One region of the Pseudomonas sp. GOM7 genome, then DNA from elsewhere that is predicted to be linked to it. Evidence: predicted binding sites of a transcription regulator. Region 1 holds the regulator's gene; each other region holds the start of a gene.
The links. The regulator sigma-54, encoded in region 1, starts transcription at its own class of promoters, with help from an activator protein. The targets are predictions, from matches to a motif close to ANTGGCATNNANNTTGCTNT.

Region 1 (5,240 bases):
GCGTCGCCGCTGGTGCAGGCTTGAGTGGTGCGCAGGGGTTGGCCATCGGCATTGCCCTGCAGGACATGCCCGAGGGATTGATCGTGGCACTGGGCCTGGCCAGCGCTGGCATGGCGCGCGGCAAGGCGGTGCTGATCGGTGTGGCCTCGGGCCTGGTGGAACCGTTGTTCGCGGTGCTCTGCGCCTGGTTGGTGGGCATCTCGCAGCTACTGCTGCCCTGGGGCCTGGCGTTGGCAGCGGGGGCGATGCTGTTCGTGGTGATCCATGAAGTCGTGCCCGAGTCGCAGCGCGAAGGGCATGGCAGCGAAGCCTGCCTGGCCCTGACCGCAGGCTTCTGCCTGATGATGGTGCTGGATACGGCCCTGGCGTAGCCCGCATTAATCCGGGGGAGGGCTCCCGGATTGCATCCGGGCTACCTTTGTACATGTGTAGGAGCGAGCTCTGCTCGCGAAGCTTTTGGCGTTACCTGCGTTCGCGAGCAGAGCTCGCTCCTACAGTTCGTAGGGTGCGCTGTGCGCACCGCTTGTGCTTCGGATGCAGCGGCTTGGTGCGCACGGCGCACCCTACGGCGTCGCGTATACCGGGCGCTCCGTGCACGATGGATGTCTTGCAGCTTGCAGCTTGCAGCTTGCAGCTTGCAGCTTGCAGCTGCTTTATTCGCCCTCGTCGAAATAGTTGTCGATCAGCGCGATCAGCGCCTGCATGGCCGCTTCGTCCTGCTCGCCCTCGGTGTGCAGATGCACCGGGGTGCCTTTGCCGGCCGCCAGCATCATCACCGCCATGATGCTCTTGCCGTCCACCAGGCTGTCGCTGCTACGGCCGATACGCACCTGGCAGGGGTACTGGCTGGCAACACCGACGAATTTGGCGGCAGCACGAGCGTGCAGGCCGAGTTTGTTGATGATGGTGACTTCGCGGATTGGCATCGCGGCAGGGATTCCTTAGCTGAGGTCGCGGTGGCGAACCTGGACGTTCTTCAACGAATGCTTGAGGGCTTCGCTCAGGCGTGCGGCCAGGTACACCGAACGATGGTGTCCACCCGTGCAGCCGATGGCGATGGTCACGTAGGCGCGGTTGCTGGCGGCGAAGCGCGGCAGCCACTTCTCCAGGTAGGTGAGGATGTCCTGATACATATCTTCGACCTCCGGCTGCGCGGCCAGGTAGTCAATGACCGGCTGATCGAGACCGGAGAAGTCGCGCAGCTCCGGCTTCCAGTAGGGGTTGGGCAGGCAGCGGGCGTCGAACACCAGGTCGGCATCGACCGGCATGCCACGCTTGAAACCGAAGGATTCGACGAGAAAGGCCGTGCCGCTCTGGGTTTGCCCGAGCAGGCGCAGCTTGAGGGTGTCGCGCAACTGGTAGAGGTTCAGGCGCGTGGTGTCGATCTTCAGGTCGGCCAGGTCGATGATCGGCGCCAGCAACTGGCTTTCGTAAGCGATGGCTTCTGCCAGTGAGCGGTTGTCGTTGGTCAGCGGGTGGCGCCGACGGGTTTCCGAGAAACGCTTGAGCAGGGTGTCGTCTTCGGCGTCGAGGTAGAGCACCTCGCAGCGAATACCGCGCTTGTGCACTTCGTCGAGCAGTTCGGGAAAGCGCCGTAGCTGGCTGAGCAGGTTGCGCGCATCGATGGATACCGCGACCTGAGGCAGCATCAGATCGCTCTGCGGCAGGAAGCGTTCGGCCAGATCCGGCAGCAGGCTGGCCGGCAGGTTATCGATGCAGTAGAAACCGTTGTCTTCGAGTACATCGAGGGCAGTGCTCTTGCCGGAGCCGGAGCGACCGCTGACGATGATCAGGCGCATGGTTATTGACCGTTCTGGATGTCCACGACCACCTGGTAGAGCGCTTCACTGGTCGGCGCCTGGCGCAGGCGTTCGCGCACGTCCTGGCGGTCGAGCATGCTGGCGATCTGGCGCAGGAGTTCGAGGTGGGCGTCGGTGGCGGCTTCCGGCACCAGCAGGACGAACAGCAGATCGACCGGCGCGCCGTCGATGGCGTCGAAGTCGACTGCCGTGTCCAGGCGCAGCAGGGCGCTGATCGGTGCGTTGCAGCCGGCCAGGCGACAGTGAGGGATGGCGATGCCGTTGCCGAAGCCGGTGGAGCCAAGCTTCTCGCGGGCGATGAGGCTCTCGTAGATGTCCTGATTGTCCAGCTCATCGAGGTCGCGGGCGACCAGGCTGGCGATCTGTTCGAGCACACGCTTCTTGCTGCCGCCCGGCACGTTCACCAGGGAACGGCCGGGGGTCAGGATATTTTCAAGTCGGATCATGGAAGGGAAATGTCAGCGGGCTGTGGCGCCTTGCAGGCGATCGAGCTGCTTTTCCTTGTGCTTGATAAGTTGACGGTCGAGTTTGTCTGCCAGCAGGTCGATGGCAGCGTACATATCGTTATGTTCGGCGTTGGCGACGACCTCACCGCCAGCAACGTGAAGGGTGGCTTCGATCTTCTGCTTGAGCTTTTCGACCTCCATGATCACCTGAACATTGGTGATCTTGTCGAAGTGGCGTTCCAGTCGGCCGAGTTTCTCGCCGATGTAGTCACGCAGGGCGTCGGTCACATCCAGCTGATGTCCACTGATGTTGACTTGCATACCGCTTTCTCCTTGTTGCCTTGTGTAAGAGATAGGCCTTAACGAGGCCCACCACCGGAACACTGTGGCCTGCTCGCCATGGACGAGCAGTCGATCTTGCTCACATCAGTCGCTTGCGTTCGCTGGAGGGGGCGATACCGAGGGATTCACGGTACTTGGCCACCGTGCGACGGGCGACTTGGATGCCTTGTGCCTCCAGTAAACCAGCGATCTTGCTGTCGCTCAACGGCTTTTTCGCGTTTTCCGCGGCCACCAGTTTCTTGATGATGGCGCGAATCGCCGTCGACGAGCATTCGCCGCCTTCGGAGGTGCTGACGTGGCTGGAGAAGAAGTATTTCAGCTCGTAAATGCCACGCGGGGTATGCATGAATTTCTGCGTGGTGACGCGCGAGATGGTCGACTCGTGCATGCCCACCGCCTCGGCGATGTCGTGCAGCACCAGGGGCTTCATCGCCTCGTCGCCATAGTCGAGAAAGCCGCGTTGGTGCTCGACGATCTGCGTGGCTACCTTCATCAGGGTCTCGTTGCGGCTCTGCAGGCTCTTGATGAACCAGCGCGCCTCCTGCAACTGGTTGCGCATGAAGGTGTTGTCGGCGCTGGAATCGGCGCGTTTGACGAAGCCGGCGTACTGCGCATTGACGCGCAGGCGCGGCATGGCTTCCTGGTTCAACTCCACCAGCCAGCGGCCGTTGTGCTTGCGCACGATGACGTCCGGCACCACGTATTCCGGCTCGCTGGATTCGATCTGCGAGCCCGGGCGCGGATTGAGGCGCTGGATCAGCTCGATGACCTGCTTGAGCTCGTCTTCCTTGAGCTTGGTGCGGCGCATGAGCTGGGCGTAATCGCGGCTGCCGAGCAGTTCCAGGTGTTCGCTGACCAGGCGCTGGGTGTCGTTGAGCCAGGGCGTGCTGGCCGGGAGTTGGCGCAGTTGCAGCAGCAGGCACTCGCGCAGGTCGCGGGCGCCGATGCCGGCCGGCTCGAACTGCTGAATGCGGTGCAGCACCACTTCCACTTCGTCCAGTTCGACGTCCAATTCCGGGTCGAAGGACTCGGTCACTTCCTCGAGGGTTTCTTCGAGGTAGCCATCGTTGTTGATGCAGTCGATCAGGGTGGCGGCGATCAGCCGATCCTTGTCCGACATGGGCGCGAGGTTCAGTTGCCAGAGCAGGTGGCTGTGCAGGCTCTCGCCGCTGGAGGTGCGGGTGGTGAAGTCCCACTCGTCATCGTCGTTGCTTGGCAGGCTGCTGGCGCTGGTCTGGTAGATGTCTTCCCAGGCGGTATCGACCGGCAGCTCGTTGGGAATGCGTTCGCCCCACTCGCCTTCCTCCAGGTTATCAACCGTCGGAGTGGCTTCCTGGTAGCTCTCTTCCTTGCTCGGCGCGGGAGCAGCGCTTTCGGCGCCGTCGGCCATCGGGTCGCTGTTGTCGAAGTCGTCGCCGTCTTCCTGGCGCTCGAGCATGGGGTTGGATTCCAGCGCCTCCTGAATTTCCTGTTGCAGATCCAGAGTCGACAGTTGGAGGAGGCGGATGGCCTGTTGCAGCTGCGGGGTCATCGTCAGCTGCTGGCCCATCTTGAGGACTAGCGATGGTTTCATTGCAGACCTTAATTTACCGGCGAGTTACGCCTTCCACATCAGGGCGCCGAAGCGCCGCCAGGAAGCAAATTATATGCCTGAAAATCTCGTCCTTGCCTAGGGGCTGTCCTATTTCCGTCATCTAAATATGGATGTTTACAGACGGAACTCGTGGCCCAGATAAACCTCTTTCACCGTCTGGTTGGCGAGGATGGTCTCGGCGTCGCCTTCGGCAATCAGTTGGCCATCGTTGACGATGTAGGCCGTTTCGCAGATGTCCAGGGTCTCGCGTACGTTGTGATCGGTGATGAGAATGCCGATACCCTTGGTCTTGAGGTGATGGATGATCTGCTTGATGTCGCCCACGGAGATCGGGTCGACACCGGCGAAGGGTTCGTCGAGCAGGATGAACTTGGGGTTGGTGGCCAGGGCGCGGGCGATTTCCACGCGGCGTCGTTCACCACCGGACAGGCTCATGCCCAGGTTGCCTGAGATGTGGTGGATGTGGAATTCCTGCAGCAGGTTCTCCAGCTCCGCCTGGCGCCCGGCGCGGTCGAGATCCTTGCGCGTTTCGAGGATGGCCATGATGTTGTCGGCCACCGACAGCTTGCGGAAGATCGAGGCTTCCTGCGGCAGGTAGCCGATGCCGGCGCGGGCACGACCATGCATGGGCTGGTGGCTGACGTCGAGGTCGTCGATCAGCACACGTCCCTGGTCGGCCTGCACCAGGCCGACGATCATGTAGAAGCAGGTGGTCTTGCCGGCACCGTTGGGGCCGAGCAGACCGACGATCTGGCCGCTCTCGATGTTCAGGCTGACGTCGCGTACGACCTGGCGGCCCTTGTAGCTCTTGGCCAGGTGTTGGGCTTTGAGAATGGCCATTACTGCTGTTGATCCGCGGGTTTGTTCTTGGGTTGGATGACCATGTCGATGCGCGGACGCGGCACGCTGACGTTGTTGCCGGTGGCGCGTCCTGCGTTGACGATCTGGCGGCGGGTGTCGTAGACGATCTTCTCGCCCTCGAAGGTATTGCCTTCCTGGATCACCTTGGCCTGGTCGATCAGTACGATGCGTTCGTTG
Region 2 (5,240 bases), 1.3 Mb from region 1:
TGCCGCCTTCGCCGTGGCGCTGCCGCTGGCCTCGCAGTGGTATCCGCCGCAGCACCAGGGCAAGGCCATGGGCATCGCCGGCGCCGGCAACTCCGGCACGGTACTGGCGGCGCTGTTCGCCCCGGGCCTGGCCGCACTCTCGGGCTGGCAGAACGTGTTCGGCTGGGCGCTGATCCCGCTGCTGGCGGCCCTGGCGATCTTCGCCCTGGTGGCCAGAAACGCCCCGCAGCGCCCCAAGCCCAAGGCCTTCGCCGATTACCTCAGGGCCCTCGGCGACCGCGATAGCTGGTGGTTCATGTTCTTCTACAGCATTACCTTCGGTGGCTTCATCGGCCTGGCCAGCGCCCTGCCCGGCTACTTCAGCGACCAGTACGGGCTGAACCCGGTCACCGCCGGCTATTACACCGCCGCCTGCGTCTTCGCCGGCAGCCTGCTGCGCCCGCTCGGCGGCGCCCTGGCCGACCGCATCGGCGGCATCCGCACCCTGCTGATGATGTACGGCATCGCTTCACTGTGCATTGCCGTGGTGGGCTTCAACCTGCCCAGCTCGAGTGCGGCGCTGGCCTTGTTCGTCGCTGCGATGCTCGGCCTGGGTGCCGGCAACGGCGCGGTGTTCCAGCTAGTACCGCAGCGCTTTCGCGCGGAAATCGGCGTGATGACCGGGTTGATCGGCATGGCCGGTGGTATCGGCGGCTTCCTCCTCGCCGCCGGCCTCGGCGCCATCAAGCAGCACACGGGGGATTACCAGCTTGGCCTGTGGCTGTTCGCCAGCCTCGGCGTGCTGGCCTGGATCGGCCTGCATGGGGTCAAGCAGCGCTGGCGCACCACCTGGGGCAGTGCCGCAGTGAGCGCTGCGCGGGTGTGAGCGAACCCTCGCTGGTTCACCTATCGTAGGGTGCGCACGGCGCACCCTACGATCCACAGCGCTTACCCAATCAACCATTTGCGGAAACCACCCCATGGCCCTGCAACTGAGCACCGGCGAAGCCAGCGCCACCGGCCCGCGCAGCGAGAATCAGGACGCCCTGCGTGTGGTCACCCCGGCGCCGGCCCTGGCCGCCAGCCGGGGCTACCTGCTGAGCCTGGCCGACGGCGTCAGCCAGTGCGCCGATGGTGGCCTGGCGGCCCGCGCGACTCTGCAGGCACTGGCGCTGGATTATTACGCCACGCCGGAAACCTGGCCCGTGCAGTACAGCCTGGATCGCCTGCTCACCGCGCACAACCGCTGGCTGCAGGCCAACGGCGGCGGTCAGCCGCTACTCACCACCCTCACCGCCCTGGTGCTGCGCGGCCGGCGCTATACCTTGGCGCATATCGGCGACAGTCGCGCCTACCTCTGGCGTGACGGCCAACTCATGCGCCTGACCGAGGATCATGTCTGGGAACAGCCGGGCATGCAGCATGTGCTCAAGCGCGCCATGGGTCTCGACCAACATCTGGTGGTGGATTACCGGGAAGGTGAGCTGCAGGTCGCCGACGCCTTCCTGCTGATCAGCGATGGCGTCTGGAGCGCACTCAGCGACGCGCGTATCGCTCAATTGCTACAGAGCAGCAACGATGTCCAAGGCCTATGCCAGGCGCTGATCGCCGAAGCGCACCGCGCCGGCAGCCAGGACAACGCCAGTGCCCTACTGGTGCGAATCGAGCGACTCCCCGAGGAAGCGGCCCTGGCCGACACCCTGGCGCAATTGGCGCACTGGCCGTTGCCACCGCGCCTGCGTGCCGGGCAACACTTCGAGGGCTGGCGGGTCGAAGGGCTGCTGGGCGAGTCGCGCCAGTCGCTGATCTATCGGGTCAGCGATGCCGATGGCCAGCCCTGGCTGCTCAAGACCCTGCCCACCAGCCGCGCCAGCGAAGAACAGGCTGGCCCGGCACTGTTGCAAGAAGAATGGCTGCTGCGCCGCGTCGCCGGTCGCCACTTCCCCGAAGTGCACGCCCTGCCACAACGCCAGCATCTGTATTACGTACAGCGCGAATACAAGGGGCAAACCCTGGAGGCACGCCTACGCCAGACGGGCCCGCTGAGCCTGGCGCAGTGGCAGGATCTGGCTCCACGCCTGATCAAGGCACTGGGGCTGCTGCACCGGCGCAATATCGTCCATCGCGATATCAAGCCGGAGAACCTGCTGCTCAGCGACGACGGTGAACTGCGCGTACTCGACTTCGGCCTGGCCTACTGCCCAGGCCTGAGCCACGACGAGGTCCATAGCCTGCCCGGCACACCCAGCTATATCGCCCCGGAAGCCTTCGCCGGCAGCCCGCCCAACCCACAGCACGATCTTTACGCCGCCGGCGTGACGCTCTATCACCTGCTGTGCGGGCACTATCCCCATGGCGAGATCGAAGCCTTCCAGCGCCCGCGTTTCGCTCAACCCGTGCCGGTCAGCCGTTACCGCCCGGACATCCCGACCTGGCTCGACGAATTGCTCGCTCGCGCCGTCGACGCCAGCCCGGAACAGCGCTTCGAGACCGCCGAGGAATGGCTGCTGGCGCTGGACATGGGCGAGCGCAGATCGCTCGACAAGCGGCCACGGCCCTTGCTGGAACGCGAGCCACTGCGGGTCTGGCGCACGGTGGCGTTGCTGTCGCTGCTCATCAATCTGCTGCTGGCGGTACTGCTGCTCAAGTAATGCACGCACCAAGGCAAGGCATTGCGCCCTAGAAAGAGGCATCCATCGGTGAAAAAAGCGCCAACTATCGCTGCCGAGAGCCTGTAAACGGGCCACTCGGCGAGTTGGCACAAGCACTGCATTGGTATTGCCACAAGGTAAACAAGGCGCCTCCTTCAACGAAGAAGGTGGCGCCCCCCGATAGAACGGGATCTGGACAAAGGCGTCCTCGCTAGGTGACTAGCGGGACGCCTTTTTTGTTTTCCGGTTCGCCATTGCTGGCGACCACGCTCAGAGCCGTCGCGGCGCGAGATCGCACCCGACAACCTTTTACCGTGATCAACGAATCAGGAGACAGCCGGCATGCAGAAACTCAAGCTGGTGATGATCGGCAACGGCATGGCGGGTGTGCGCACCCTCGAAGAGCTGCTCAAGCTCGCCCCCGATCTTTATGACATCACGGTGTTCGGCGCCGAGCCGCACCCCAACTACAACCGCATCCTGCTTTCGCCGGTGCTGGCTGGCGAACAGACCTTCGAGGAGATCGTGCTCAACGATCTCAACTGGTACGCCGACAACGGCATCAAGCTGCTGCTCGGGCGCAAGGTAGTGAAGATCGACCGCAAGGCACGCCGGGTGATCGCCGATGACGGTAGCGAGGCCGAGTATGACCGCCTGCTGATCGCCACCGGTTCCACGCCCTTCATCCTGCCGATTCCGGGCAAGGATCTGGACGGCGTGATCGGCTACCGCGACATCGCCGACACCCAGACCATGATGGACACCGCCAAGACCCACAAGCATGCAGTGGTCATCGGTGGCGGCCTGCTCGGCCTGGAAGCGGCCAATGGCCTCAAGTTGCGCGGCATGGACGTGACCGTGGTGCACCTCGGCGATTGGCTGCTGGAGCGCCAGCTGGACCGTACCGCAGGCGAGCTGCTGCAGAAGTCGCTGGAAGACCGCGGCCTGAAGTTCCTCCTGCCCAAGCACACCGCTGAATTGCTGGATAACGGCGAAGGCCGAGTGTGCGCGGTGAAGTTCAAGGATGGCGAAGTGATTCCCGCCGACCTGGTAGTGATGGCCGCCGGCATCCGCCCCAACACCGAACTGGCGGAGAGCGCCGGCATCGCCTGCAACCGTGGCATCCTGGTCAACGACACCCTGCAGACCTATGACCCGCGCGTCTATGCCATCGGCGAATGCGCCAGCCACCGTGGCATCGCCTACGGTCTGGTGGCGCCGCTGTTCGAGCAGGCCAAGGTCTGCGCCAACCACCTGGCCCAGCTCGGTTTCTCCCGCTATCAGGGCTCGGTGACCTCCACCAAGCTCAAGGTTACCGGCATCGACCTGTTCTCCGCCGGGGAATTCATGGGCGGCGAAGGCACCGAAACCATCACCCTCTCCGACCCCATCGGCGGCGTGTACAAGAAGCTGGTGATCAAGGACGACGTACTGGTCGGCGCCTGCCTGTACGGCGACACCGCCGATGGCGGCTGGTACTTCCGCCAAATCCGCGAGAACCACAACGTCAGCGAAATTCGTGACCATTTGATGTTCGGCGAAGGCGCCATCGGCGACGTCGGCCACCAGGGCGCGGACAAGACCGCCAACATGCCCGACAGCATGGAAATCTGCGGCTGCAACGGCGTGTGCAAGGGCACCATCGTCAAGGCCATCCAGGAGAACGGCCTGTTCTCCGTCGACGAGGTCAAGAAGCACACCAAGGCGGCCAGCTCCTGCGGCTCCTGCGCCGGCCTGGTGGAGCAGATCCTGATCAGCACCGTGGGCGGTGCGGCAGACGTCAAGCCCAAGAGCGAGAAGGCCATCTGCGGCTGCTCCGACCTCAATCATGGGCAGATCCGCAAGGCCATCCGTGAACAGCACCTGACCTCCATGGCGCAGACCATGGAGTACCTGAACTGGAGCACGCCCAACGGCTGCGCCACCTGCCGCCCGGCGCTGAACTACTACCTGATTTCCACCTGGCCGGGCGAGGCTCAGGACGACCCGCAGTCGCGCCTGATCAACGAACGCGCCCACGCCAATATCCAGAAGGACGGCACCTACTCGGTGGTGCCGCGCATGTGGGGCGGCGTGACCAACCCGTCGGAGCTGCGCCGCATCGCCGACGTTGCCGACAAGTACAACGTGCCCATGGTCAAGGTCACCGGCGGCCAGCGCATCGACCTGCTGGGGATCAAGAAGGAAGACCTGCCGGCGGTGTGGAAGGAGCTGGACATGCCCTCCGGCCACGCCTACGGCAAATCCATCCGCACCGTGAAGACCTGCGTGGGCAGCGAGTTCTGCCGCTTCGGCACGCAGAACTCGACCCAGCTCGGCATCGACCTGGAGCACGACCTGTTCAACATGTGGTCGCCGCACAAGGTCAAGCTGGCGGTTTCCGGTTGCCCACGCAACTGCGCCGAGGCTGGCATCAAGGACGTCGGCATCATCGGCGTGGACTCCGGCTTCGAGATCTACATCGGCGGCAACGGCGGCATCAAGACCGAGGTGGCCGAGTTCTTCGTCAAGGTCAAGACAGCCGAAGAGGTGCGCGAATACAACGCTGCCTTCCTCCAGCTCTACCGCGAGGAAGCCTTCTACCTGGAGCGCACCGTGCACTACCTGCAG
Region 3 (5,240 bases), 1.3 Mb from region 1:
TAACGCCGCCTCCAGCAACAGACGCTTGCCAGGTGCGGCCACGGCCCGTTCGCGCAGTGAGGTATCGTCGTCCTGCATGCTGACCCCTACCTAAAGTTGGTTTGTCGATTGGCTGGATTGCCAAGGAGTATACACATGTCTACCTTGGTAGACAGATGTAGACACCCACAATAACGACAAGCAGGAGTCACTCCATGAACGCGTCCGTGTCACCGCTCCCGGCGACCCGCCACTGCAAGATCGCCATTCTCGGCAGCGGTTTTTCCGGCCTTGGCATGGCCATTCGCCTCAAGCAGGAGGGCGAAGAGAATTTCCTGCTGTTCGAGAAAGAGGCCGGCGTTGGCGGTACCTGGCGGGTGAACAACTATCCGGGGTGCGGCTGCGACGTGCAATCGCACCTGTACTCCTTCTCCTTCGAGCCGAACCCGAACTGGACGCGGATGTTCGCCAGGCAGCCGGAAATCAAGGCCTATCTCGAAGGGTGCTGGGAAAAATACCGCCTGCAGGACAAGACCCTGCTGGGCACCGAAGTGGTGGAGATTCGCTGGGACGAGCAGGCCGAACTGTGGCACCTGAAGGATCGCGCCGGCCAGCGCTACAGCGCGCAATTCGTGGTGTCCGGCATGGGCGCCCTGTCCACTCCCTCGATCCCCAAGCTCAAGGGTCTGGAAAATTTCACCGGTGAGGTCTTCCACTCGCAGCAGTGGAACCACGACTATGACCTGAGCGGCAAGCGCGTGGCGGTGATCGGCACCGGCGCCTCGGCCATTCAGTTCGTGCCGCAGATCCAGAAGCAGGTGGCGCGCCTCGACCTCTACCAGCGCACTGCGCCGTGGATCATGCCCAAGCCGGATCGCGCCATTCGCGACGACGAACGCAGCCGCTTCAAGCGCTTCCCACTGGCGCAGAAACTCTGGCGCGGCGCGCTCTACAGCATGCTCGAAAGCCGCGTGATCGCCTTCGCCTTCGCCCCGCGCCTGCTACGCCTGGCCCAGAACATCGCCAAGCGCTACATCCACAAGCAGATCAAGGATCCGGTGCTGCGTGCCAAGGTCACCCCGGACTACACCATGGGCTGCAAGCGCGTGCTGATCTCCAACGACTACTACCCGGCGCTGGTTCAGCCCAACGTCGAGGTGATCACCGACGGTATCGCCGAGATCCTGCCCCATGGCGTGCGCACCGCCGACGGCCAGGAGCGCGAGGTGGACGCCATCATCTTCGGCACCGGCTTCACCCCCAGCGACCCGCTGCCGCGCGGCACGGTGTTCGGCCGTGGTGGCGTCGACCTGCTCGACACCTGGCCCGAAGGCCCGGAAGCCTACAAGGGCACCATGACCGCCGGCTTCCCCAACCTGTTCTTCCTCATGGGGCCGAACACCGGCCTCGGCCATAACTCGATGGTGTACATGATCGAGTCGCAGATCCACTACGTGCTCGGCGCCCTGCGCCTGCTCGAAGAAGGCCAGTTGCAGAGCCTGGAACCCAAGCGCGCGGTGCAGGACGCCTTCAACCACAAGATCCAGGGCGCGGCCCGCAATACCGTGTGGAATGCCGGTGGCTGCATGAGCTGGTACCTGCACCCGGTCAGCGGACGCAACTGCACGGTATGGCCTGGTTTCACCTGGCGCTTCCGCATGCTCACCCGTCACTTCGATGCACCGGCCTACCACTTCAGCCGCAAGAACGCTGCACATCCAGCGCAGAGCAATGCCATTCACAGCCAGGAAGCCCAGGAGGCCAGCGCATGAAATCCTTCGAGAACAAGGTTGCCGCCATCACGGGTGCCGGCTCCGGCATCGGCCGAGCCCTGGCCTATCATCTGGCGCGCCAGGGCTGCCATCTGGCCCTGTCGGACGTGAATGTCGAGGGCCTGCACGAAACCGCCGAACAGGCACGCAAGCTTGGCGTCACCGTCAGCGCAACGCGGGTCGACGTCGCCGACCGCACCGCCGTCGAAGCCTGGGCTGGGCAGGTAGTAAGCGAGTTCGGCCGGGTCAACGCCATCTTCAACAATGCCGGCGTGGCCCAGGGTGGCACCGTGGAAGGCAACGACTACGCCGACTACGAGTGGATCATGGGCATCAACTTCTGGGGTGTGGTCAACGGCACCAAGGCCTTCCTGCCACACATCAAGGCCAGCGGCCAGGGCCATGTGATCAACGTTTCCAGCGTCTTCGGGCTGTTCTCCCAACCGGGCATGAGTGGCTACAACGCCAGCAAGTTCGCCGTGCGCGGCTTTACCGAATCGCTGCGTCAGGAACTGGACATGGCGCGCTGTGGGGTTTCCGCCAGTTGCGTGCACCCTGGCGGCATTCGCACCAACATCGCCAAGACCGCACGGATGAACGACAGCCTGGCCAATGTCACCGGACAGGACATCGAGAAGGCGCGCCAGCAGTTCAACGATCAGTTGCTGCGCACCACGCCGGAACAGGCGGCCAAGGTCATCGTCAATGGCGTACTGGCCAACAAGCGGCGCATCCTCATCGGTGGCGACGCCCATGCCCTGGACTGGATGCAACGCAGCATGCCGGCGGCGTACCAGCGCCTGGTCACCTTCAGCATGGGCCTGGCCGCTCGCTTCGCGCCCAAAGGCGCGCGCAAGGCACGCGAAGCGACCGAGTAACACACTGGCAACCGCTTGACCGTTCAGCTAAGCGGTATGACCTTAGGGCCCGTTGAGTAACGGGCCTTCAAAATCTTCACCGTCCCTGGTCATGATGACCTTGGACGGTGAGGTCTCAATACATGGGATTTCCCAACACACCGCAGACACCCAGCACAGCAGCTTGTCAGGCCCGGCTCCCTTAGTTTCACCTCCGAGATCCATCCCAATCACTGGCACATGCCTTGCTTCGCCAGAGGGTAAAGCGTCCTCCAATGGCGGAAAGACGCATTCGACAATGGCGTCGTACCCGCCGGCCGTGACAGGCTGGCTGGACGACGCTTTTTTATGGCCTGGCCATCCAGGTCACCCCGGATGTCGAGCAGGAACGATGCCTCATGAGTGAACATGACACCCCGCGCAATGACGCCCTGGCCTGGAGCCATGGCAGCGATGCACCGGAAAAGAGCGCCCTGAACATCGGTTTCATGGCCTTGAGCGATTCCGCCTCGGTGATCGTCGCCGCGACTCAAGGCTTTGCCGAAAAGCATGGCCTGAGCCTGCGACTGCAACGCCAGGCATCCTGGTCTGCCCTGCGTGATCGCCTGGTCAACGGCGAGCTGGATGCAGCCCACAGCCTCTACGGCCTGATCTATGGCGTGCAACTGGGCCTCGGCGGCGCACCGGCCACCGACATGGCGGTGCTCATGGGGCTGAACCAGAACGGCCAGAGCATCAACCTCTCGCATGGGCTGCAACAGGCCGGCGTGACCAGCAGTGAGGCACTGCGCAAGTACGTGCACCAGCATGAAGCAAAACTCACCTTCGCCCAGACCTTCCCCACCGGCACCCATGCCATGTGGCTGTATTACTGGCTGGCCAGCCAGGGCATCCACCCGCTGCGCGACGTGCGCAGCGTCGTGGTGCCGCCGCCGCAGATGGTCGAGCACCTCAAGGCCAGGCGTATCGACGGTTTCTGCGTCGGTGAACCCTGGACGGCCAAGGCCGTGGAAGACAATCTCGGCTGCATGCTCACTACCACCCAGGCGATCTGGCCGGATCATCCGGAAAAGGTACTGGGCTGCACGCGCAGCTTCGTCGAAGAGAACCCCAAGACGGCACGGGCCCTGATCAGCGCGGTACTGGAGGCCAGCCGCTTCATCGACGAGAGCGAGGAGAACCGCCGTGGCACGGCGCAACTGCTGAGCGGCAGTGCCTATGTCGACGCGCCGCTGTCGGCAATCCTGCCGCGTTTTCTTGGCCAGTATCAGGACGGCCTCGGCAATGCCTGGCAGGACGCCCATCGCCTGCGCTTCCACGCCGATGGCGCGGTCAACCTGCCCTATCTGTCGGATGCCATGTGGTTCATGACCCAGTTCCGTCGCTGGGGCCTGCTGCGTGATGACCCGGATTACCTGGGAGTCGCCCAGGCCGTTCAGCAACTGCAGATCTATCGCCAGGCGGCGGAAGCACTGGGCGTCGCCTGCCCCGAGCCCATGCGCGGTTGCGCTTTGCAGGGCGGCCCCTACTGGGACGGCAGTGATCCGGCCGGTTACGCCCGTAGCTTCGCCCTGCATGCCCTGGCCGACGCGCCAGCGCTCAGCGCCTGATCATCTGGAGAGCTGCCATGCTGCGTATCCTGCTGATCAATGACACACCGAAAAAGGTCGGCCGCCTCAAGAGCGCCCTGACCGAAGCCGGCTTCGAGGTGATCGACGAGTCCGGCCTGACCATCGACCTGCCGGCGCGGGTGGAAGCCGTGCGCCCCGATGTCATCCTCATCGACACCGAGTCTCCGGGGCGTGACGTGATGGAACAGGTGGTACTGGTCAGCCGCGACCAGCCTCGGCCCATCGTCATGTTCACCGACGAGCACGACCCCGGCGTGATGCGCCAGGCGATCCAGAGCGGTGTCAGCGCCTACATAGTCGAGGGCATTCACGCCCAGCGCCTGCAACCGATCCTCGACGTGGCCATGGCCCGCTTCGAGAGCGACCAGGCCCTGCGTGCCCAGTTGCAGGCCCGCGAGGCGCAACTGGCCGAACGCAAGCGCATCGAATTGGCAAAGGGCCTGCTGATGAAGATGAAGAGCTGCAACGAGGAAGAGGCCTACACCCTGATGCGCCGCCAAGCCATGAGTCGCCAGCAGAAGCTGATCCAGGTGGCCGAACAGATCATCGCCATGCACGACATGCTGGGGGGCTGAGACCTGACGGTCGGGTAAAAAACAGTCGAACCTTGCGTACCTCTCGCCACTCTCTGACTAGGCCTGTTCAGGCAGGCCTTTTCATTCAGGGAGCGTAGAGTTGCAGTCGCCACAGGCGAGCATGCGCGGCCCGGCAACGAGGACGAAAGCATGCAAGCACTCCCGTCACGCGCATTGAGCATCCAGTGGTTCGGCACTGCCCTGTGTGGCTGCCTGCTGGCCGGAAACGGCCATGCCGAGCTGTACAGAAGCGTTTCTCCGGGCGGCAACTTCGCCCTGGACAACTGGAATCTCACCGTCCCCCAGGACGCCGATGGCAGCACCGAAGGCACCGCGATCACCGCTCGCCCCGACCAGTTGACCGGCCCCTATGGTTACAAATCGCGCTGGTTTCGCACCGATGCGCAAGATGGCGCCATGACCTTC
Region 4 (5,240 bases), 770 kb from region 1:
AACGAGCCGAGTAGTAGGGGGCGTCATCGCCACCGGCCAGAACGGCTTCTGCGGTGTTCTCGTCACCGATCAGGAAACCCAGGCTGGGGAAGATGCCGCCTTCCGGGCTGGAGTACATGATGTGGTAACCGATCACCAGATACATGACGCTGGCCACCGCGTAGAGGGCGATGTTCTTGGTCAGGATCTCGGTGGTGTTCTTGGCGCGTACCAAACCGGATTCGAGCATGGCGAAACCAGCCGCCATCCACATCACCAGAGCCCCACAGATCAGAAAGTAAAAGGTATCGAAACCATACTGCAATGCAGTCAATGCTGTGTTGTCCATTGTTCACCTCTTGCCGGTGCGCTTATTGGTGCGCTCTTCGGTAGAAGACGCCCGGGTTGGCGCCGGGCGCGCTCCATGTGTAGGCCTGTCGGACTCCGTCAGGCCACCTGGTTCTTACAGGATGTAACCACGCTCGTTGTGCTGGGCCAGGTCGAGGCCGACGTTCTCGTCCTCCTCGCTGACGCGCAGCCCCATCACCACATCGATCAGCTTGAGGATGACGAAGGTGACGATGGCGGTGTAGACCACAGTGACCAGCACGCCGACGAACTGGGTCCAGACCTGGGCGCCGATGTCCTCGACGGTGCCGAAGCCACCCAGCGCAGGCGCAGCGAACACGCCGGTGAGGATGGCGCCGACGATACCGCCGACACCATGTACGCCGAAGGCGTCCAGCGAGTCGTCATAGCCCAGCTTGCGCTTGAGGCTGGTGGCGCAGAGGAAGCAGATCACACCTGCAGCCAGGCCGATGGCCAGGGCGCCCATGGGGCCGGCGGTACCGGCTGCCGGGGTGATGGCGACCAGACCGGCTACCACACCGGAAGCGATGCCCAGGGCGCTCGGCTTACCGTGGGTCAGCCACTCGGCGAACATCCAGCCCAGCGCTGCAGCGGCGGTGGCGATCTGGGTCACCAGCATGGCCATGCCGGCAGTGCCGTTGGCGGCAACCGCGGAGCCAGCGTTGAAGCCGAACCAACCAACCCACAGCATCGCTGCGCCGACCAGGGTGTAACCCAGGTTGTGCGGCGCCATCGGCGTGGTCGGGAAGCCCTTGCGCTTACCCAGCACCAGGCAGGCCACCAGGCCGGCGATACCGGCGTTGATGTGCACCACGGTGCCACCGGCGAAGTCCAGCACACCCTCATCCCACAGGAAGGCGCCGTCACCAGACCAGACCATGTGGCAGATGGGGGCATACACCAAGGTGAACCAGACGCCCATGAACACCAGCATCGCGGAGAACTTCATGCGCTCAGCGAAGGCGCCGACGATGAGCGCCGGGGTGATGATGGCGAAGGTCATCTGGAAGGTGATGAACACGCTCTCCGGGAAGGCGCTGACCAGACTGTCGACGGTCAGGCCGCTGAGGAAGGCCTTGTCCAGGCCACCGATGAAGGAATGGAGGTTGGTGACGCCCTTCTCCATGCCCGTGGTATCGAACGCCAGGCTGTAGCCGTAGACCACCCAGAGAATGCTGATCAGACCTGTGATGGCGAAGCACTGCATCATCACCGACAGCACGTTCTTCGAGCGCACCATACCGGCGTAGAACAGGGCCAGGCCCGGGATGGTCATGAACAGAACCAACGCGGTGGCGGTCAGCATCCAAGCCGTGTCACCGGAATTCAGCGTGGTTTCCGCGGCCATGGCCAAGCCCGGGGAAAACAGGGACAAAAGGGCTCCAAGCCCTGCGATTTTTCGCAGAGTCATGATTTAACTCCTGGGACGATTCTGGGGGTGGGCCGACGATTGGGCTTAGATCGCGTCGGTATCGGTTTCGCCGGTACGGATACGAATCGCCTGCTCCAGATTGACCACGAAAATCTTGCCGTCACCGATCTTGCCGGTGTTGGCCGCCTTGGTGATGGCTTCGATCACACGATCGAGCTGATCGTCGGCGATGGCCACGTCGATCTTGACCTTGGGCAGGAAGTCGACGACGTATTCGGCGCCACGGTACAGCTCGGTGTGGCCCTTCTGACGGCCAAAGCCCTTGACCTCGGTGACGGTGATGCCCTGCACGCCGATTTCCGACAAGGACTCGCGCACGTCGTCCAGCTTGAACGGCTTGATGATGGCAGTGACTAGCTTCATGAAACTCTCTCCCGTGTAAGGTGGACTTGCCCCAGGAATTTTCGGCCCGTCGCAAGTCTAAGCGCAGTGTCCGGCTTTTGTAATGCACCGACCGCCCAACCTGGTCTGGCCGATACCCACCAACCGCTTCCGACGGAGCACTCCTGCGCTTCGCCTGACGCCCCGGAACTGCATCGGTGCATGCGTCACGAGGGGTTAAGCAGAAAGCTTGCCAGCTCGCTGAAAGGCCCTTTGTTTCAGGCAGTTAGCCCAGAGGGCGGGATACTAGCCAGGGGCATCCCCACAATGCCCGCACCAAAATAAGGCATTCAGGAGCGCCATATCGCCCGAAAATCGTGCAAAGGATCGCAGCAAGCCAGAAAAAGCATGCGTGCTACACTGCCGCGCAACTGGATCTGGAACACAACCATGCTGCCGCCCAAAGCCCTGCTCGACACTCTCAGTAGCCACGCCTCACGCCTGTTCAGCGGCGACAGCCCGTTGCCGCGCGCCGAGTTGGAAGCCCAGTTCAAGGCCTTGCTGCAAAGCGGTTTCGCCAAGCTGGATCTGGTCAGCCGTGAGGAATTCGACAGCCAGATGGTCGTCCTGGCCCGTACCCGCGCCCGCCTGGAGGCGCTGGAAGCCAAGGTCGTCGAGCTGGAAGCCAAGCTGAACCCACCCGCCGAATAAGCTCGGCGGGCTGATCAAGGAGCGATCATGTCCCTGGCCATCGTCCACAGCCGTGCCCAGGTCGGTGTCGAAGCACCGGCCGTCACCGTCGAAGCCCACCTGGCCAACGGTCTGCCGGCACTGACACTGGTGGGGCTGCCGGAAACGGCGGTGAAGGAAAGCAAGGATCGCGTGCGCAGCGCCATTCTCAATAGCGCCTTCGATTTCCCCAATCGCCGCATCACACTCAACCTGGCACCGGCTGATCTGCCCAAGGATGGTGGGCGTTTCGACCTCGCCATCGCCCTGGGTATTCTTGCCGCCAGCGGCCAGATCCCCGCCGATACGCTGAATGAGTACGAGTGCCTGGGTGAACTGGCGCTTTCCGGCGCCATACGCCCGGTGCAGGGCGTGCTGCCAGCCGCCTTGGCGGCACGCGCGGCCGGGCGCACCTTGCTGGTGCCCCAGGCCAATGCCGAAGAAGCCAGCCTGGCCTCCGGCCTGAAGGTCATCGCTGTCGATCATCTGCTGCAGGTGGCCGGCCACCTCAACGGCAGTCAGCCACTAGAGCCCTACCAGGCCAAGGGCCTGCTCAGGCAGAGCCTGCCCTACCCCGACCTGGCCGAAGTGCAAGGTCAACTGGCCGCCAAGCGCGCCCTGCTGGTGGCAGCCGCGGGTTCGCACAACCTCTTGCTAAGCGGCCCACCAGGCACCGGCAAGACCCTGCTGGCCAGCCGCCTGCCGGGCCTGTTGCCGCCATTGGAAGAGGACGAAGCCTTGCAGGTGGCGGCGATCCATTCCGTGGCCAGCCATGCGCCGCTGCAGCACTGGCCGCAACGGCCGTTTCGCACGCCCCACCATAGTGCGTCGGGGCCGGCGCTGGTCGGTGGCGGCAGCCGCCCGCAACCCGGCGAGATAACCCTGGCGCACCTGGGCATCCTGTTTCTCGATGAGCTGCCGGAGTTCGATCGCAAGGTACTGGAAGTCTTGCGTGAGCCACTGGAAAGCGGCCATATCGTGATTGCCCGCGCCCGGGATCGAGTCAGGTTTCCCGCGCGCTTCCAGCTCGTCGCGGCGATGAACCCCTGCCCCTGCGGCTATCTGGGCGACCCCAGCAATCGCTGCCGATGCACCCCGGATCAGATCCAGCGCTACCGCGCCAAGCTGTCCGGGCCGCTGCTCGACCGTATCGACCTGCACCTGACCGTGGCCCGTGAGAGCACGGCGCTGCAGGTCAGCAGTCAGGAGGGTGAAAACACCGCACAGGCCGCCGCCAAGGTGGCCGCCGCGCGCCAGCGCCAGCTACAGCGCCAGGGCGTGGCCAACGCCTTTCTCGACCTGCCCGGCCTGCGCCAACACTGCCACCTACCGGACATCGACCGCCAGTGGCTGGAAAACGCCTGCGAACGCCTGGGGCTGTCGCTGCGCGCCGCCCATAGAGTGCTCAAGGTGGCACGCACCCTGGCCGACCTGGAAGGCGCCGAATCCATCGCCCGCCAGCATCTGGCCGAGGCGTTGCAGTACCGCCCCAGCCAGAGCTGAACGGCTCAGTGGAAGCGCTCGACTTCCTGCCGTAGCTGCGCCGCCACCTGATCCAGGGCGCTGGCGGTCTGCGCCAGATTGGCCACCACTTCGCGCTGTTCGCCGTTGGCGTGGGCGATGTTCTGCAGGTTGCCGCTGAGCACGGTGGCAGTGCGGCTCTGCTCCTGAGTGGCCGTGGTGATCACGGCGAACTGTTCGCCGGCGGCGCTGCTGCGCTCGGTGATCTGCGCCAGTGCGGCGGCCACCGTGGAGTTGCGCTCGAGGCCGTCCTGCATCAGTTGCCGGCCCTGCTCCATGGTGGCGATGGCGCTGTTGGTCTCGCTCTGGATGCTGCCGATCATCGCCGAGATCTCGTTGGTCGCTTCGCGGGTGCGGCCGGCCAGGTTGCGCACCTCGTCGGCGACCACGGCGAAACCACGGCCTTGTTCGCCGGCCCGTGCGGCCTCGATGGCGGCATTGAGTGCCAGCAGGTTGGTCTGGTCGGCGATGGAGGTGATCACGCTGACGATGCCGCCGATCTCCTGGGAGCGCTGGCCCAGCGCATCGATCACCCGCGAGGTTTCATTCAGAGCTTCGGCAATTTGCACCAGCGCTTCGGAGGCCTGATCCATGGAAGCACGACCGTTGCGGGTCTGCTGGGCGTTCTCGCTGGCCAGGCGCTCGGTATCACGCATGTTGTCGGCGATGTTCTGCGAGGTGGCACTGAACTCCTCGACAGCGCCGGCCATGCTGCTGATCTCGCCGGATTGCTGATCGATACCTGTGTAGGCCTCGCTGGACAGGGACGACAACGTTTGCGCGCGAGCACTGACATCCTGCGAGGCGTGACGGATGCGCGCCACCATGGTCGACAGGGCTTCACCCATCTGGTTGAAGCTGTGCGCCAGCAGGCCGATCTCGTCATCGC

Region 2: a site for sigma-54 is predicted at 2,734-2,753, ahead of nirB (nitrite reductase large subunit NirB). Genes of this name have one in related genera too.
Region 3: a site for sigma-54 is predicted at 2,841-2,860, ahead of OU800_RS13435 (CmpA/NrtA family ABC transporter substrate-binding protein). Genes of this name have one in related genera too.
Region 4: a site for sigma-54 is predicted at 2,340-2,359, ahead of glnK (P-II family nitrogen regulator). Genes of this name have one in related genera too.

Annotation. Positions count from the first base shown of each region.
Region 1 is NZ_CP113519.1:4,362,975-4,368,214, reverse strand. Features, by position in the region: gene OU800_RS19355 (ZIP family metal transporter) at 1-371, shown strand, start outside; gene OU800_RS19350 (HPr family phosphocarrier protein) at 654-926, opposite strand; gene rapZ (RNase adapter RapZ) at 942-1,799, opposite strand; gene ptsN (PTS IIA-like nitrogen regulatory protein PtsN) at 1,802-2,266, opposite strand; gene hpf (ribosome hibernation-promoting factor, HPF/YfiA family) at 2,279-2,587, opposite strand; gene OU800_RS19330 (RNA polymerase factor sigma-54) at 2,688-4,181, opposite strand; gene lptB (LPS export ABC transporter ATP-binding protein) at 4,317-5,042, opposite strand; gene lptA (lipopolysaccharide transport periplasmic protein LptA) at 5,042-5,240, opposite strand, start outside.
Region 2 is NZ_CP113519.1:3,069,877-3,075,116, forward strand. Features, by position in the region: gene OU800_RS13485 (nitrate/nitrite transporter) at 1-865, shown strand, start outside; gene OU800_RS13490 (bifunctional protein-serine/threonine kinase/phosphatase) at 960-2,630, shown strand; gene nirB (nitrite reductase large subunit NirB) at 2,973-5,240, shown strand, end outside.
Region 3 is NZ_CP113519.1:3,056,586-3,061,825, forward strand. Features, by position in the region: gene OU800_RS13420 (TetR family transcriptional regulator) at 1-78, opposite strand, end outside; gene OU800_RS13425 (flavin-containing monooxygenase) at 195-1,751, shown strand; gene OU800_RS13430 (SDR family NAD(P)-dependent oxidoreductase) at 1,748-2,629, shown strand; gene OU800_RS13435 (CmpA/NrtA family ABC transporter substrate-binding protein) at 3,007-4,218, shown strand; gene OU800_RS13440 (ANTAR domain-containing response regulator) at 4,236-4,814, shown strand; gene OU800_RS13445 (polysaccharide lyase family 7 protein) at 4,965-5,240, shown strand, end outside.
Region 4 is NZ_CP113519.1:5,128,703-5,133,942, forward strand. Features, by position in the region: gene OU800_RS22850 (ammonium transporter) at 1-328, opposite strand, end outside; gene OU800_RS22855 (ammonium transporter) at 443-1,759, opposite strand; gene glnK (P-II family nitrogen regulator) at 1,805-2,143, opposite strand; gene OU800_RS22865 (accessory factor UbiK family protein) at 2,552-2,812, shown strand; gene OU800_RS22870 (YifB family Mg chelatase-like AAA ATPase) at 2,840-4,333, shown strand; gene OU800_RS22875 (methyl-accepting chemotaxis protein) at 4,339-5,240, opposite strand, start outside.